Regions from separate parts of the Serratia sp. NPDC087055 genome, predicted to be linked through region 3. Evidence: predicted binding sites of a transcription regulator. Region 3 holds the regulator's gene; each other region holds the start of a gene.
The links. The regulator LexA, encoded in region 3, represses DNA repair genes until DNA is damaged. The targets are predictions, from matches to a motif close to TNCTGTATGTACATACAGNA.
Positions count from the first base shown of each region.

Region 1 (5,612 bases), on a different contig from region 3:
TGCAATGGCCAGCTGCGTTTGCGGCGCAGAGTAGCGGTTAAAGCGGCTAAATAGCGTATTACGCGCTCCGGCAGGCTTGGCACCGTTCAGGTATTTGCCACTGAGCGTACCGAACGCCAGGCTGGAATAGGCCAGCAGTTCGACGCCCTCATGCTGGCTGATCTCGGCCAGGGCTATTTCAAAACTGCGGTTCAGCAGGCTGTAGGGGTTCTGAATAGAGACGATGCGCGGTAACTCGTGCTTTTCAGCCAATTGCAGATAACGCATCACGCCCCATGGCGTTTCATTAGACACCCCGATATAGCGGATTTTACCGGCACGTACCTGTTCGGTCAGGGCTTCCAGCGTTTCCAGCAGGGTGACGGTGGCTTTATCGTCGGTGTATTGATAATTGAGCTTGCCGAAGAAATTGGTCGCTCGCTGCGGCCAGTGCAGCTGGTAGAGATCGAGATAATCGGTGTTTAGTCGCTTCAGGCTGGCATCCAGTGCTGCGCGGATATTTTTGCGGTCTAATGCCTGCTGCGGGCGGATGCTGCTATCGGTGCCACGCACCGGCCCGGCGATCTTGCTGGCCAGCACGATCTTCTCACGATTGCCGCGTGCCTTGATCCAACTGCCGATGTATTGCTCAGTCAACCCCTGGGTTTCTGGACGGGGCGGTACCGGATACATCTCTGCGGTGTCGATCAGGTTGACGCCAGCGGCTAATGCATAGTCGAGTTGCGCGTGGGCATCGGCTTCACTGTTCTGTTCGCCAAAGGTCATGGTGCCCAGTCCCAGCACGCTCACTTCTAAAGAACTGTGGGGAATACGGTGGTATTGCATTAACGGCCTTCCTTTCATGTTAGCGCTACGGGCTGTACCGCCCGGTGAAACAGGAGCCAAAGGGCAGGCTGCGGCAAACAGCCTGCAAGGCGGTATATCGCCTTTCTCGACTATAACCAAGCGGAGAAGATGGGGGAAGAGGATTCAGTGCGAGAGGCGGCTATCGTGTATCACAGAGGCGGTCTTTCAAGCTGCGGCGATCAAATAGGTTCCCGGCAGATTTGTCACTGACTTCAGCGACTGTAGGGACGAATAACCTCGTCCCTACAATATTTGGGTACAAACGAGCTGGGGGCCTGGCTGCAACGTGAAAGCTATAGGGTATAGTCAGGGTGTTTAACGCTCGATAACCTGTGAAACCTGATCACCGTTGATTTGGCGACTGTTACCTTTTTCATCTTTATAGCTGATCAGGCCGGTATCTTTGTCGATTTCCGGTTTGCCCTGGGTCAGGATCATATTGCCGTCTTTAGTCGCCATAACGTAATCGCTGGAACATCCCGCCAACCCGGCGGCGATAACCAGTGCCGAAACTGCCATTACCCACTTTTTCATCCTGCCGATCCTCGTTTATGTATGCAGAAAAGAAGTCTCTTCTTAGATTAGCAAACTCTAGATGCGCCGTGTTTCGGATAAGTCCTTATCTCTGTAAGAGAAAGTAGGGCCGAGTAGCGTTGGGAACGGCGGACAATATTGCGGGAGCGGCTTTTGCACACTCCCGCAGAGGCATTACTCAGAGACCTGCTTTTTCTTGCTGCGCATCAAGTTGAGCGCTTCAACCGACATTGAGAAGAACATCGCAAAGTAAATGTAGCCTTTTGGTACATGTACCTGGAAGCTTTCCAACATCAGCGTGAAGCCGACCAGGATCAGGAATGCCAGCGCCAGCATTTTCACCGAAGGGTGGCGGTTAACAAACTCGCCAATCGGGCGGGCGGCAAACATCATGACGCCAACGGCAATGACCACAGCGGCCATCATGATAAACAGGTGGTCAGACAGACCTACTGCGGTGATCACCGAGTCCAGGCTGAAAATGATATCCAGCAGCATAATTTGTACGATGGCGCCAAAGAAACTGTGCACTTTCGTGTTGTGTTCTTCCTCTGAGCCTTCGATGGTTTCATGAATCTCTTTGCTGGCTTTCCAAATCAGGAACAACCCGCCCAGAAGCAGGATCAGATCGCGTGCGGAAATGCTGTGTTCCATCACGGTAAACAGCGGGTGGGTCAGACGGATCACCCAGGCGATAGAGGCCAACAGCCCCAGGCGCATTAACATTGCACCCGCCAACCCGAGACGGCGCGCTTTATTCTGTTGCGCTTTCGGCAGTTTGGACACCACCAGGGAAAGGAAAATAATGTTATCAATACCCAGAACGATCTCAAGAATGGTCAGCGTACCTAACGCTAACCAGGCATTGGGATCCACAATCCACTCGAACATTGCCCAGCACACCTTAATAAAAAGCCAAGGCTGAATTATACCCGTTTATTGATACGGCGACACCGTTAGCTAAACGTGACCTAAACAAACGCGATCAGATGAGAAAATGTCTTGCCAATAGCGCGCCGGTAAAACTTTTCTTCAGATAAAAGCCGCGCGGCAAGGTGAGGATCGGCTGCCCCTGTTCACCGATGGCTTCCGTTAGCGCTTTACTGTTGGCGGCCTTGGGCCGAAGTTGCAGTACTTCACCGTGTCGAGCCGTGATCTGTTCGACGTGGCCGAGCACGATCAAATCCATCAATTCTTCCCAGTCGCGGCGCAGCATTTCTTCTTCAATCGCGTTAGGGCTCCATAACAACGGAGAACCGATGCGACGTTGCGCCAGCGGGATTTGCCGTTCACCTTCAACCGGGATCCACAATACACGCGCCAGTTTATAGCGCACGTGGCTGCTGGCCCAGGTTACACCGCTATTGCCGGTTAAGGGGGCAACGCAGACGAAGGTGGTTTCCAGTGGTTTACCGGCGGCGTCTATCGGAATCGTTTTTAACTCTATACCCAATTCGGGGAAATCCTGCTCCGGTTTGCTGCCTGCCATGGCGCCAAGATATTGTTCCAACAGCATGCCAACCCAGCCTTTATCGCGCTTCAGGTCCTTAGGGATAGCCAACTGTGCGCGTTCGGCCAGTTCACCCAGGCTGCAACCGGCAAGCTGTTGCGCCCGTTCAAACAGCTGTTGCTCGTTTTTGGGAGGAGCGGGCAGAGGAGATAAAAACGCCATAATACAAGCCTGTTAGATTTGGTTGAAAAACGTACTGCATTTGTACACAGATAACTTTTGCCGGAAGTGGCTGGGGAAAAGAATAATAGTAGCATGATTTTTCATGACTTTTTTTCTGACACATGGCGGGGAGAAAATTCCTGACGACGCTTGTGCACCAGAAGCCACCGACAATAAACAGGATCTTACACCTATTTATCCACAGATTTATGGGATAACCCAAATTTTTACCGATCACTGGTTCGATTTACAGCCTTGACGTGGGCACCTTTTTGCGAAATTGTCCGTTTTGTGCGTAACTTGCGCGAATAATCTGTGGATAAAAACGACGTTGGTGGATCTTTCACCAGTCCAGGATCCTTAGCGGACATAGATCACATTTTTGCTCTGTACATGTCTGTTGATAAACCCATAAATTGTTATTTTAAAAGTATTAATTTGGTTTTCGTTTTTTATGGGTTTTTGAGCTTGTCAGAGTTTTACCGGCTTATCCCTTGAGTTCTTCACACACCTATCCACAGAAAAAGTGAATAAAACCGCGGTGAAATTGCCCTGCATGTTTATAACTTTGCCATTATCTGTGAGTTATCCCAATGTTATCCGGTTTGCAGGGCCGCAAAGCAGTGGTTTACCGCCTGTAGCTTGTGTGAAACAATCAGGGTATCTATGCGAATTTAAGCTTATCGAGGTAGTCCGGTGATCGATGATGATGGCTACCGCCCGAATGTTGGTATCGTAATCTGTAATCGTCAGGGGCAAGTCCTGTGGGCTCGCCGTTACGGTCAACACTCCTGGCAGTTTCCCCAAGGTGGGATTAACCCTGGTGAAACCGCAGAACAGGCAATGTACCGTGAGCTGTTCGAAGAAGTGGGGCTGAGTAAAAAGGATGTGCGTATCCTGGCCTCAACCCGCAACTGGTTGCGCTATAAATTGCCAAAACGTTTGGTGCGTTGGGACACAAAGCCGGTTTGTATCGGCCAAAAGCAGAAATGGTTTCTGTTGCAGTTAATGTGCAATGACGCTGATATCAATATGCAACGCAGCAGCACGCCGGAGTTTGACGGTTGGCGCTGGGTGAGTTTTTGGTATCCGGTGCGCCAGGTGGTGTCGTTCAAACGTGACGTATACCGCCGGGTGATGAAAGAATTCGCCGTGACCGTGATGCCAATGCAGGAGCAGGCAGCACAGCGGCAGATCCCCGCTTATCGCCGGAAGAGAGGTTAAGTTAAGCCGACTATGCTCACGCGCTTGCGAGAAATTGTTGAGAAGGTGGCCGCGGCGGCCAGTCTGACAGATGCGCTGGATCTTTTGGTTAATGAAACCTGTCTGGCAATGGATACGGAGGTCTGTTCCATCTATCTGGCGGACAACGACCGCCGCTGCTACTACCTGATGGCGACACGCGGGTTAAAAAAACCGCGTGGGCGTGTCATCGCGTTGGCATTTGATGAAGGTGTCGTCGGGTTGGTCGGGCGCCGTGCGGAGCCTATTAACCTGGCGGATGCGCAAAGTCACCCCAGCTTCAAATACATTCCTCAGGTGAAGGAGGATCGTTTCCGATCCTTCCTCGGCGTGCCGATCATTCATCGCCGCCAATTGCTGGGCGTGTTGGTGGTGCAGCAGCGTGAGCTACGTCAGTTTGACGAAAGCGAAGAATCCTTCATGGTGACGCTTGCCACGCAGATGGCCGGGATCCTCTCGCAGTCACAGCTTAACGCCATTTTCGGCCAATACCGACAGACGCGTATTCGCGCACTGGCAGCCTCACCGGGCGTTGCGGTGGCGGAGGGCTGGCAGGACAGCAGCCAGCCTTCACTCGATCAAGTTTATAAGGCCTCGACGCTCGATACCGCGAGCGAGCGGGAACGCCTGACTCAGGCGCTTGAAGAAGCCGGGGCGGAATTCCGTCGCTTCAGCAAGCGCTTTGCCGCCAGCTCGCAAAAAGAGAGCGCGGCGATCTTCGATCTCTACTCTCACCTGTTGAACGACGCCCGTCTTAAACGCGAATTGTTTGCCGAGATTGATGCCGGTTCTGTGGCTGAATGGGCGGTTAAACAGGTGATTGAAGTCTTTGCCGCGCAGTTCGCCAGCCTGCAAGACACCTACATGCGCGAGCGTGCAAGCGATCTGCGTGCGCTTGGCCAACGCCTTTTGTTCCACCTCGACGACACCACCCAAGGTGCGACTCAGTGGCCAGCGCGTTTTGTACTGGTGGCCGATGAGCTGACTGCCACACTGCTGGCCGAAATGCCGCAGGACAGGCTGGTCGGTGTTGTTGTGCGTGACGGTGCTGCCAACTCCCATGCGGCGATATTGGTGCGTGCGATGGGCGTGCCGACGGTGATGGGGGCAGATATTCAGCCTGCGCTGCTCAGTCAGCGGCTGTTGATTGTCGATGGTTATCGCGGTGAACTGCTGGTGGATCCTGAGCCGGTACTGGTTCAGGAATACCAACGGCTGATCAGCGAAGAACAAGAATTAAGCAAACTGGCTGAGGACGACGTTGAGCAGCCGGCCCAACTCAAAAGTGGCGAGCGTGTTCAGGTCATGCTCAATGCTG
Region 1 is NZ_JBJDOG010000007.1:82,418-88,029, reverse strand. Features, by position in the region: gene ACI2J2_RS22355 (NADP(H)-dependent aldo-keto reductase) at 1-825, opposite strand, end outside; gene ACI2J2_RS22350 (YgdI/YgdR family lipoprotein) at 1,162-1,380, opposite strand; gene ACI2J2_RS22345 (TerC family protein) at 1,555-2,271, opposite strand; gene mutH (DNA mismatch repair endonuclease MutH) at 2,366-3,052, opposite strand; gene rppH (RNA pyrophosphohydrolase) at 3,749-4,276, shown strand; gene ptsP (phosphoenolpyruvate--protein phosphotransferase) at 4,289-5,612, shown strand, end outside.
Region 1: mutH (DNA mismatch repair endonuclease MutH) is a predicted target of LexA. The motif match lies at 3,085-3,104, and genes of this name have one in related genera.

Region 2 (5,612 bases), on a different contig from region 3:
CCCTGCGAAGGAATGGTGGTTTCCCCTGCATGAATGCCTTGTTCATCGGTAAGAATGGTTGAGGCAGCCAACGGTGTTACGGCAGGGGTGAATCCCCCCTGAGCCTGTTTTAATGTCATCACATGATCGGTTTTCATTGCGGTCTCCGTGCAATAGAGAAAAGCGCTGAGATTAACTATAGGAAAGATTACGCGTTATTGGCATCGAGTTGAGCATTTTCGGTCAAGTCTGTAAAAAATGGTTAATTATCTGGCTTTACTGCATTTTTGTTGTCTTTTTATCATGCTATTACGCATGTTGACACCTAGGAGTGCCATAAGGTGCGTTAGCTGCCGTTTATATGGCTAAGTTGCCGATAAACGGGGCGTATTTTCTGAGGTCGCGTAAATAGTGGGCTAGAGTACAGGCCTTTGTGATCGGAGACGCACCGCGGGAAACGGCCGTACAGTTTGTCAGCTAGACTTGTGGCAACTGAGGCGCACATATCGGCCTTTTGGCTTATTTTTGTGACTATAGTCACGAAAATTATGTAGATTGCATTTTGTTTCTTTATTCAAAGTGATGGTCGTCACTAAATTGAGTGGCGATTTTCAGTAGAGTACTTTTTTGTTCCTCCCAATAAACATGATCTATGAGGAGTCTCGCATGTCTCAATCTGACGTTTTTCATCTCGGCCTCACTAAAAACGATTTACAAGGGGCCCAGCTTGCCATCGTTCCTGGCGATCCACAGCGCGTAGAGAAAATTGCCAAGCTGATGGAAAATCCGGTGCATCTGGCTTCCCATCGTGAATTTACCTCATGGCGTGCAGAGCTGGACGGTAAGGCCGTTATCGTCTGCTCCACCGGTATCGGTGGCCCGTCTACGTCTATCGCCGTTGAAGAGCTGGCGCAGTTGGGTATCCGGACCTTCTTGCGTATCGGCACCACGGGCGCGATCCAGTCAAACATCAATGTCGGTGACGTGCTGGTGACCACTGCGGCAGTTCGCCTTGATGGCGCAAGCTTGCACTTTGCACCGATGGAATTCCCGGCCGTGGCCGATTTCACCTGTACCACGGCATTGGTCGAAGCGGCTAAAGCTGCGGGTGCGACCACGCACATTGGCGTTACCGCGTCTTCCGATACCTTCTATCCAGGTCAGGAACGTTACGATACCTACTCCGGCCGGGTTGTTAGCCGTTTCAAAGGCTCGATGGAAGAGTGGCAGTCGATGGGTGTAATGAACTATGAAATGGAATCGGCCACGCTGCTGACCATGTGTGCAAGCCAGGGCCTGCGTGCGGGTATGGTTGCCGGTGTGATCGTTAACCGCACCCAGCAAGAAATCCCGAACGCGGAAACCATGAAAAACACCGAAAGCAAAGCGGTGCAGATCGTGGTTGATGCGGCACGCCGCCTGCTGTAATTCCTCTGCAATTCAACGGGCCGTCCCGCGGCCCGTTTTGTCATTCAGTCGTAATCTGTTACGGTTATAACCCATCGTCTTTCACGTTGCAGCGTTGTTGGCTGCCGTCAGTTATGTGGCCCGTTCTTGGGTCAAACCCCTTACGGGGCCGCTGCGAGCAGCGTTCAAGTCTGCTCCCGGCAGATTTGTCACCCCAGTGACTTACCTGAGTAAGCGCCTGAGGGTGCCCGACCTGGCCACCTCTTTAATCCGTTGAGCCCGGTTCTACCGATGCTATCAGAGGTTGCGTTTTTTCAGACAGTAACAACGAGGACGTCTATGACCGCTCAGATCCTGCTTCATCCTTCATTGGCACCGCTTGATGGCGGCATTAATTTTCGTGATCTTGGGGGCAATAGCGTCACCGATGGTCGCCGTATCAAACGTGGCCTGTTGTTTCGTTCCGGCTCGCTAGAGCGCCTGACGGAAAATGACTGCACTTTCTTGGCCGGCGTGCCTGTTCGTTCGGTGCTGGATTACCGTGATGCCGATGAAGTGCAGGCCAAGCCTGATGTTCTGTGGCGCGGTGCCGATTACCATCATTTCCCGGCCAACCCGCTGAGCAATGAAGTCAACGCCAATTTGGAAAAGCTAAACAGTGAAACGCTCGCCGGTTTCGATGCCCAAATGTTTATGCTGGAACTGTACCGCCGATTACCGTTCGGCAATGCGGCGTATAAACAGTTGGCACAACTGCTGAGCAAGGCGGATCACGGGGCGATCGTCCAGCATTGTGCGGTCGGCAAGGATCGCACGGGGATAGGATCGGCGTTGGTGTTATTTGCACTGGGAGCTGATGAAGCGACGGTTGTGGAAGATTACCTGTTAACTGAAACCACGCTGGCAACGTTCCGTGAACACATGCTGGATCAACTGTCGATTCGCCTGAATGATTCTGCGTTGAAACAGTTTGCTTACGTGCTCAGCGCCCGTGAAGAGTTCCTGATGACTGCACTGAGTTGTATTCGTGAGCAACATGGCTCTACCGATCGTTGGCTTGAAGCGGAATACGGCTTGGGCCAGGAACAGCGTGAAGCGCTGCAGGCGTTTTACCTCGAGTAAACCGTGCTGATGTTTAACCGGGGTTTAATCTGCCCCGGCTGGCATTCAGTATTCTTGGGGGATAAATCCCATATCAGGAGCCTGTATTGAGCCTCAATGACATTATCCACTGGGTCAGCGAAACCGTGCGCCAGCACGAAAACTGGGCCATCCCGATTATCTTCTTCTTGGCATTTGGCGAATCGCTGGCTTTCTTGTCGCTGTTGTTACCGGCTACGGTGATTTTGCTCGCCTTGGGGGCGCTGATTGGCGAAAGCGGCATCGCATTTTGGCCGATTTGGGCTGCTGCGGCTGCCGGTGCATTCTTCGGCGATTGGCTTTCTTACTGGATTGGCTACCACTATCAGGATCGCGTTGCGCACATGTGGCCGCTATCGCGCAATCCGCAATTATTGACGCGGGGCCATGCGTTTTTTGAACGTTGGGGTGTCCTGGGTATTTTCATCGGTCGCTTTTTCGGCCCATTGCGTGCCGTGGTACCGCTGGTTGGTGGCATTTGCGGCATGCCCCAGCGTTATTTCCAGGTGGCCAATGTCACGTCGGCGATGATCTGGGCGTTCGGTATCCTCGCGCCGGGTGCGTTTGGCATTAAATGGTTAAGCCAGTGGTTTAGCTAATCTTTAGCTGAGTTGCGCAGCGTTTCGCAATATTACGCCATCGAGACACAATCAAGCTGGACATCCATACAGCCTCCCCTTAACGTGACGGGCAATAGGCGTATAAAAAGCCGGAACAGTCAGGTGTAACAGGAGGCAGGGTGGATACCAGTTTAATTTACGGTATAGGTGGGGTAGCTATCGGTCTGCTATTGGGGTGGCTTATTGCCAGCTTGCGCGTGCAACAGACACAGGCACTGCATGAAACCGAGCTACGACTGCTGGAACAATCGCTGCAACAGGCACAGCAGGAAACCGCATCCCGACAGGAAGTACTGCAGCGTAATGAGCAACATATGCGCCAGACTGAGCTGGAATTACGCAATCTGCACAGTCAGTTGGCGGCCGGGCATGAAAAGCTTCAGCAGCTTAATCACTGGCGTACCGAATGTGAGCAGTTGAACCAGGAACTGCGAGCCCAACGTGAAGTGAACAGCGCTCAGGAAGCCGAGTTGCGTGAGGTGATAATCCGTCTGGAAGAAACCCGTATGGCGGCGGAGGAAAAACAGCGTCTATTGATTAACAGCGAACAACGCCTCACCACCCAATTCGAAAATTTGGCCAACCGCATTTTTGAACATAGCGGGCGCAAGGTGGACGAACAGAATAAGCAAAGCTTGGATCGCCTGTTGCTGCCGCTGCGTGAGCAACTGGACGGTTTTCGCCGTCAGGTGCAGGACAGTTTCGGCCAGGAAGCACGCGAACGCCATACTTTGACCCACGAAATACGTAATCTGCAGCAGCTCAATGCGCAGATGGCGCGCGAAGCCATCAACCTCACCAAGGCTTTGAAAGGGGATAATAAAACTCAGGGTAACTGGGGTGAGGTGGTACTGAGCCGGGTGCTCGAAGCCTCTGGCCTGCGTGAGGGACATGAGTATGAAACCCAGGTTAACGTGCGGGTGGATCACCAGAGCCGCATGCAACCCGATGTGATCGTGCGTTTGCCTCAGGGCAAGGACGTGGTGATCGATGCAAAAATGTCGTTGGTGGCCTACGAACGTTACTTCAATAGTGAAGATGAAGCAGAGCGTGAGGCGGCGTTGAATGAACATATTGCTTCGTTGCGCGGCCATATCCGCCTGCTTGGACGCAAGGATTACCAGCAATTGCCTGGCCTGCGTTCGCTGGACTACGTGCTGATGTTTATTCCAGTGGAGCCGGCCTTCCTGTTGGCTATCGACCGTGAGCCGGAGCTGATTAGCGATGCACTAAAACACAACATCATGCTGGTCAGCCCAACCACGCTATTGGTGGCATTACGCACCATCACCAATCTTTGGCGCTATGAGCATCAGAGCCAGAATGCACAACGCATTGCTGACCGGGCGGCACGGCTGTATGACAAAATGCGGCTGTTCGTTGATGATATGTCGTCGCTGGGACAGAGCCTGGACAAGGCCCAGGGGAGTTATCGTCTGGCAATGAACAAACTGAGCGAAGGCCGTGGTAATCTTATCGGGCAGACCGAGGGGTTCCGCGCACTGGGGGTTGAGGTGAAAAGGCCGATCAATCCGCTGCTGGCTCAGCAGGCCAGTGCGCAGCATGATGAAGAATTTGAGGCGGCGGACGACGATAACGTTGACGCGCTGCCGGAGGCGGAAGGCGACGACGCCGTCGAGGAGCCACGCTCCGCATCGCAGGGATGACAACCGCTGCGAGGTGGGGTATTCCGTGGGGTTCTGGTACACTCCACCACACTAAATTGACTGAATAGCAGGCAGGACAATGGCAGATCAACCGCAGGAAACCACCGATTTCGGTTTTCGCACCGTAGCTCGAGACGAAAAGCAGGCCATGGTGGCAGACGTTTTTCATTCGGTAGCCGCAAAGTATGACGTGATGAACGACCTGATGTCGTTTGGCATCCACCGTATCTGGAAGCGTTTTACCATTGATTGCAGCGGCGTGCGCCGTGGGCAGCGGGTGTTGGATCTGGCCGGTGGCACCGGTGACCTGGCCGCCAAGTTCTCTCGCATGGTCGGTGAACAGGGGCAGGTGGTGCTGGCGGACATTAACGATTCCATGCTGAAGATGGGGCGCGAGAAACTGCGCGATCGCGGCATTGTCGGCAACATCAGCTACGTACAGGCCAATGCCGAAGCGTTGCCGTTCCCTGATAACTATTTTGACTGCATCACCATTTCCTTTGGCCTGCGCAACGTCACCGACAAAGACAAAGCGCTGCGCTCGATGTTCCGTGTGCTCAAGCCAGGTGGCCGTCTGTTGGTGTTGGAGTTCTCCAAACCCTTGCTGGCACCACTGAGCAAAGCCTATGACGCCTACTCGTTCCACGTGCTGCCGAAAATCGGCGAGCTGGTGGTCAAGGATCCGGAAAGCTACCGCTATCTGGCCGAGTCGATCCGCATGCATCCCGATCAGGAAACGCTGAAGGGCATGATGGGGGCCGCCGGTTTTGACAACGTGACCTATTTTAACCTGACCGGC
Region 2 is NZ_JBJDOG010000004.1:18,744-24,355, reverse strand. Features, by position in the region: gene ACI2J2_RS18315 (dienelactone hydrolase family protein) at 1-137, opposite strand, end outside; gene udp (uridine phosphorylase) at 646-1,407, shown strand; gene ACI2J2_RS18305 (tyrosine-protein phosphatase) at 1,726-2,508, shown strand; gene ACI2J2_RS18300 (DedA family protein) at 2,595-3,125, shown strand; gene rmuC (DNA recombination protein RmuC) at 3,266-4,813, shown strand; gene ubiE (bifunctional demethylmenaquinone methyltransferase/2-methoxy-6-polyprenyl-1,4-benzoquinol methylase UbiE) at 4,893-5,612, shown strand, end outside.
Region 2: rmuC (DNA recombination protein RmuC) is a predicted target of LexA. The motif match lies at 3,180-3,199, and genes of this name have one in related genera.

Region 3 (5,612 bases):
CAACCGACGGTGCGTTGGTTTCCGCTGGCATGCTGACACTCTCAATGGTCAATTTGATTTCTGGGGTGATCAAATCGCTCAGCATGCTATACACCTCCATGGTGTGCTCACGTACGGCATCGCCAATATCGTTGATATAGCCTTCTTCGCGCAGCGTTGCGACCAGGGTTGAGAATACCGCTTTGTCGAAGAACTCCGGTGCGTTGATGCCGTGCAGCACTGACAAACGCTGGGCCATAATCCGACTCTCTTTCTCCAGTGCTCCGCGATTAATGCTTGGATTCGCACTGAGGATAGACATGGTGATGGCATAGCGTTGCAGCGTTTCACGGATACCGGCTGCCAGCAATTGCAATGGCCGGATGCGTGCTGGATTCAGTACCAGAGCGTCACCCTTATCGCAGATCAGTTGCTGACGGATCATTTCGTCGATGAGCGGGCGCAGCACTTCCGCCAGTTGTTCTTTGTCGTTGTGCAAGAACAACTCCGCCTTCAGCATGGGGTAAATCAACCCGATCTGGCGCAGCAGTTCGGTGCGAGAAACCCGGCGGTGATGCATCACGATGGTGGCGATCAGTGAAGGCAATACCAGCAGATGATGGATATTATTGCGGTAATAGGTCATCAGCACTGCCTGCTCGCGCGGCAGAATGATGATATCGCCGATATTATCCTTCTCGACCTCAAACTTATTCATGTTCAGCGCGTGATCCAGCAGCTCATCCGGCGTCTGGGTCGGTACGGTGACATCGCTGGCATAAGGCACGTTGCGCATCAGTTGCAGATAGCATTCCAGCTGTTCTAACAGCTGCTCGCGGGTCAGCGAGCGCTGGCGTGAAGCCAGTAGCGCCGTAGAACACAGGTTCATGGCGTTAGCCGCGGCGGCATTGTTGATACGCACCATGATCTTGGCAGCCAGATCGTTGACCGTCGGCGTTAACCAGCTTGGACGCTGGGATTCGATCGGATCAATCGCGTCGCGCCACTGGGGCACATTCTGGTTCAGGTAAGTGGTCAACGGCAGTGGATCACCGAAGTTGACATAACCCTGGCCGAGATTACGCAGCTTGCGCAGACCACGCAGCATCTGCAGCAGGCTCTCTTTTTCTTTGGTCGCGCCACGCAACTCTTTAGCGTAGGTGCCCACCTCCATCACGTGCTCGTAACCGATGTAGATCGGTACCAGTGTGATCGGGCGAGAACCACCACGCAGCATCGCCTGAATGGTCATCGACAGGGTGCCGGTCTTCGGTTCCAGCAGGCGTCCGGTACGAGAACGGCCACCTTCGACAAAATACTCCACGGAGTAACCGCGGCTAAAGAGTTCGCCGAGGTATTCGCGGAACACCGTCGAATACAGCTTGTTGCCTTTGAACGTCCGGCGGATAAAGAAGGCGCCCAGGCGGCGGAAGATGGGGCCAGCCGGCCAGAAGTTAAGGTTAATACCGGCGGCAATGTGCGGCGGCACCAAGCCTTGGTGGTACAGCACATAAGAAAGCAACAGGTAGTCCATATGGCTGCGGTGGCAGGGCACATAGACGATCTCATGACCATCTTGCGCTAACTGGCGCACGCGTTCAGCGTTGGTGACGTTGATGCCTTGATACAGCCGGTTCCAGGTCCAGCTCAACACGCGGTCAGAAAGGCGCACCGTTTCATATGAGAAGTCGGCGGCGATCTCTTCCATCAGTGCAATGGCGTTCTGCTGGGCTTTCTCATGGGAAATTTTCTTGCTGCGTGCTTCGTCTTCGACCGCTTTTTCGATCGCTTTGGACGCCAGCAGTTTGTTGAACAGGTCCTGACGGGCCGGCAGACTTGGGCCAACGGCAGCCAGACGCTGACGCGAGAAGTGCATTCGCGCCACGCGCGCCAGTTTTTGTGCGATGGTTTTGTCCGTGCCGTGTTCAGTCGCCATGCGACGCAGTGAGACGGTGTTGGAGAAACGCACAAAGCTGTCGCGGCCGAGCCACAACACGGCGAAGAACTTCTGTACGCCATTGAGCAGACGTAGATGTGGCGTGCCGTGGCCTTCGCGGCCTGGGGAGCGACCAAACATCACCGAAACAGGCAGCATCTGAATATCGAGATCCGGATTACTGCGGTGCAGATCCAGATAGTCGTGAAACAGTTTTACTGATTCTTCTTTCGGTGTGTAGTAGCGGAACACGCGCGGGCCGTCGTGAATAAACACGTGGCTAGGCAGCACGGTGCCGTCTATCTCCAGCGGATTGAGAGGATCGGGCAGATCCTGCGCCAGGCACTGGGTGCGCAGCGTCAGTAAATCCGCCTTGGAATTATAAGGTAAAACATACAAAATCGGCCGTGAGGGATCCAACCCTAACTCCGTGACCGGATCTGAAGGGATAACCTTACTTCTTACCAACAATTTAAGTGGTAAATTCAATAGTTTATAATAAATTTTACGCCAACCTGACATAACAACGTGAAGCCTCTTGTTAGCAATGCGTCGCAAGCATACCAGAAACCGGGTAGCAGATCTGTGGTGTTGGAAAACCGAGAGCCGGAAGCATTTCCTGGCCTAGACTCTTTAATTATGACTTACCTCTGTGAAAGGCACTAAAAAACATGGCAAACCAAGCAACCGGCCTGACCCGTATTATTAAAGCCGCCGGCTACTCTTATAAAGGCTTTTCCGCTGCCTGGCAGCATGAAGCGGCGTTCCGCCAAGAACTGGTCGCCACCGTGCTGGCTATCATACTGGCGATTTGGCTGGACGTGGGTGCGATAGCGCGCATTTTATTGATCGGATCGGTGCTGCTGGTGATGATCGTCGAGATGCTCAACAGCGCGATAGAAGCGATTGTCGATCGGGTTGGCACTGAACATCATGAGCTTTCGGGCCGGTCCAAGGATATGGGGTCGGCAGCAGTTTCACTGGCGATTATTTTGGCGTTGTTTGTCTGGGGCTCGGTGCTCTGGCAACACTTTGCCTGAATGGGGTGGCCCTGTTGCGACGTGGGTCGCTAATCCCTGATTTTTATTCATTCTTCGGTTCCCAAGCCGCACTTACCTGTATATACTCACAGCAAGACTGTATAAACAAACAGGGGGCGGAATGAAAGCACTAACTACCAGACAGCAAGAGGTCTATGATCTGATTCGCGATCATATTTCGTCCACTGGCATGCCGCCAACGCGCGCCGAAATCGCCATGCGTCTGGGGTTCCGCTCGCCAAATGCTGCAGAAGAACACCTGAAAGCATTGGCGCGTAAAGGCGTCATCGAGATCGTCTCTGGTGCATCGCGCGGCATTCGTTTGCTGATGGAAGATGAAGAAGGTTTACCGTTGATCGGCCGTGTTGCCGCCGGTGAGCCACTGTTGGCGCAGCAGCATATCGAAGGGCACTACAAAGTGGATCCTTCCTTGTTCAAGCCAAGTGCGGATTTCTTGCTGCGGGTCAACGGTATGTCGATGCGTGATATCGGTATTCTCGACGGCGATCTGCTGGCGGTACATAAAACTCAGGACGTGCGTAACGGCCAGGTCGTTGTGGCGCGTATTGAAGACGAGGTTACAGTTAAGCGTCTGAAAAAACACGGAAATGTTGTTGAGTTATTGCCGGAAAACAGCGAGTTCCAACCGATTGTGGTTGATCTGCGCCAGCAGAATTTCACCATTGAAGGCCTGGCGGTCGGTGTGATCCGCAATGGCGACTGGGTTTAATCCTCACGCCTACACATCGTCCTCTGATTTAAGTCGCCCCAGTTCTGGGGCGATGTCATATCTGATTCACTATATACCCTATAGCTTTCAAGTTGCAGCTAGGCGGCCAACTCGCTCATCCCCAGGCGCTTACTCAGGTAAGTAACTGGGGAGAGCGAGTGCAGATAACAACGCTGCAACTTGAAAGATGACGGGTATACACGGGAACATTCCACTATGCGCCTGCTTTCCGCCTTCACCAGCGATACCGATAAAGCCTTGTGGCGCCTCGCGCTACCGATGATCTTTTCCAATATCACCGTGCCACTGCTTGGGTTGGTCGATACCGCAGTGATAGGTCACCTCGACAGCTCTGTTTATTTGGGGGGCGTGGCGGTCGGGGCGATGGCGACCAGCTTCCTGTTTATGTTGTTGCTGTTTTTGCGCATGAGTACCACCGGTTTGACGGCACAGGCGCTGGGCGCACAAAACCCACAGGGATTGGCACGTGCCTTTATGCAGCCGCTGTTGCTGGCAGTATTGGCCGGCGTCGTTATCGTGTTGCTGCGCCATCCGTTGATCGATCTGGCGCTGCAGATTGTTGGCGGTGACGATGCGGTGCTGAAGCAAGCACGATTGTTCCTTGAGATCCGTTGGCTGAGCGCACCGGCAGCGCTGGCAAATATGGTGATCTTGGGTTGGTTGCTTGGCGTGCAATACGTGCGGGCGCCGGTCATTCTGCTGATAGTCGGTAATGTGTTGAATATCGTTCTGGATATCTGGTTGGTCATGGGGCTGGGCTGGAATGTGCAAGGTGCCGCGACGGCGACCGCCGTCTCTGAGTACGCTACGCTGCTGCTGGGTTTATGGCTGTCCTGGCGAGTGATGCGCATACGCGGTATTTCTGTTCCGATGTTGCGCCATGCCTGGCGCGGTAATCTGCGGCGTTTGCTTGCGTTGAACCGCGATATCATGTTGCGTTCATTGTTGCTGCAATTGTGCTTTGCATCCTTGACTATCTTCGGCGCCAGGCTTGGCGGTGACGTAGTGGCAGTAAACGCGGTACTGATGAATTTGCTGACCTTTACCGCCTATGCACTGGATGGTTTTGCCTATGCGGTAGAAGCGCATTCTGGTCATGCTTATGGTGCCAGAGATGACAGTCAATTGCGTAAGGTGTGGCGCGCGGCTTGCCGGCAGGCCTGTTTAGTGGCGCTAGCCTTTGGTGTGGTTTATGCCTTTGCCGGGCAGCAAATCATTGCGGCGTTGACCTCGTTGCCAGAACTGCGTGCGATGGCGAATGACTATTTACCTTGGCAGGTGGTGCTACCGCTGGTTGGGGTGTGGTGCTATTTGCTGGATGGCATGTTCATTGGTGCGACTCGCGGTGCAGAAATGCGTAACAGCATGGCCGTGGCGGCTGCGGGTTACGGTTTGACGCTGCTGACCGTGCCTGTCTTGGGCAATCATGGATTGTGGTTGGCGCTGGCGGTCTTTCTTGCGCTGCGCGGCATCGCGCTTGGGTGGATTTGGCACCGTCACAGGCTGCGTGGCAGCTGGTTTTCAGCAGCACAATGACGATAGCCTTTCTTGCAAATACATAAATTTTAATTATGTGTTTGTTTGTATTTTGTTACATATTCTCGTCGGTTAGCCAAGTCGTGTAGTAAGTTGTTTGTTGGCGTTTTTTTCTTATTTTCAATTTAAAAATGGATTTTAATTCTGGTTTTTATTTGTTTGTCGCTATCTGCATCTATAATTAATCGTGTGGCTGGCAATATAAACGGGGCGCATCCTCAGCCAGCAGTAGTTAAAACTGACTCACCACAGGTTAACGGAGATACTATGAACAAAGATCAAGCCGACGGTAACTGGAAGCAGTTTAAAGGGAAAGTGAAAGAAAAATGGGGCAAGCTGACCGATGACGACCTGACGGTCATCGAAGGGA
Region 3 is NZ_JBJDOG010000003.1:379,540-385,151, reverse strand. Features, by position in the region: gene plsB (glycerol-3-phosphate 1-O-acyltransferase PlsB) at 1-2,437, opposite strand, end outside; gene ACI2J2_RS18000 (diacylglycerol kinase) at 2,587-2,955, shown strand; gene lexA (transcriptional repressor LexA) at 3,077-3,685, shown strand; gene dinF (MATE family efflux transporter DinF) at 3,902-5,242, shown strand; gene ACI2J2_RS17985 (CsbD family protein) at 5,510-5,612, shown strand, end outside.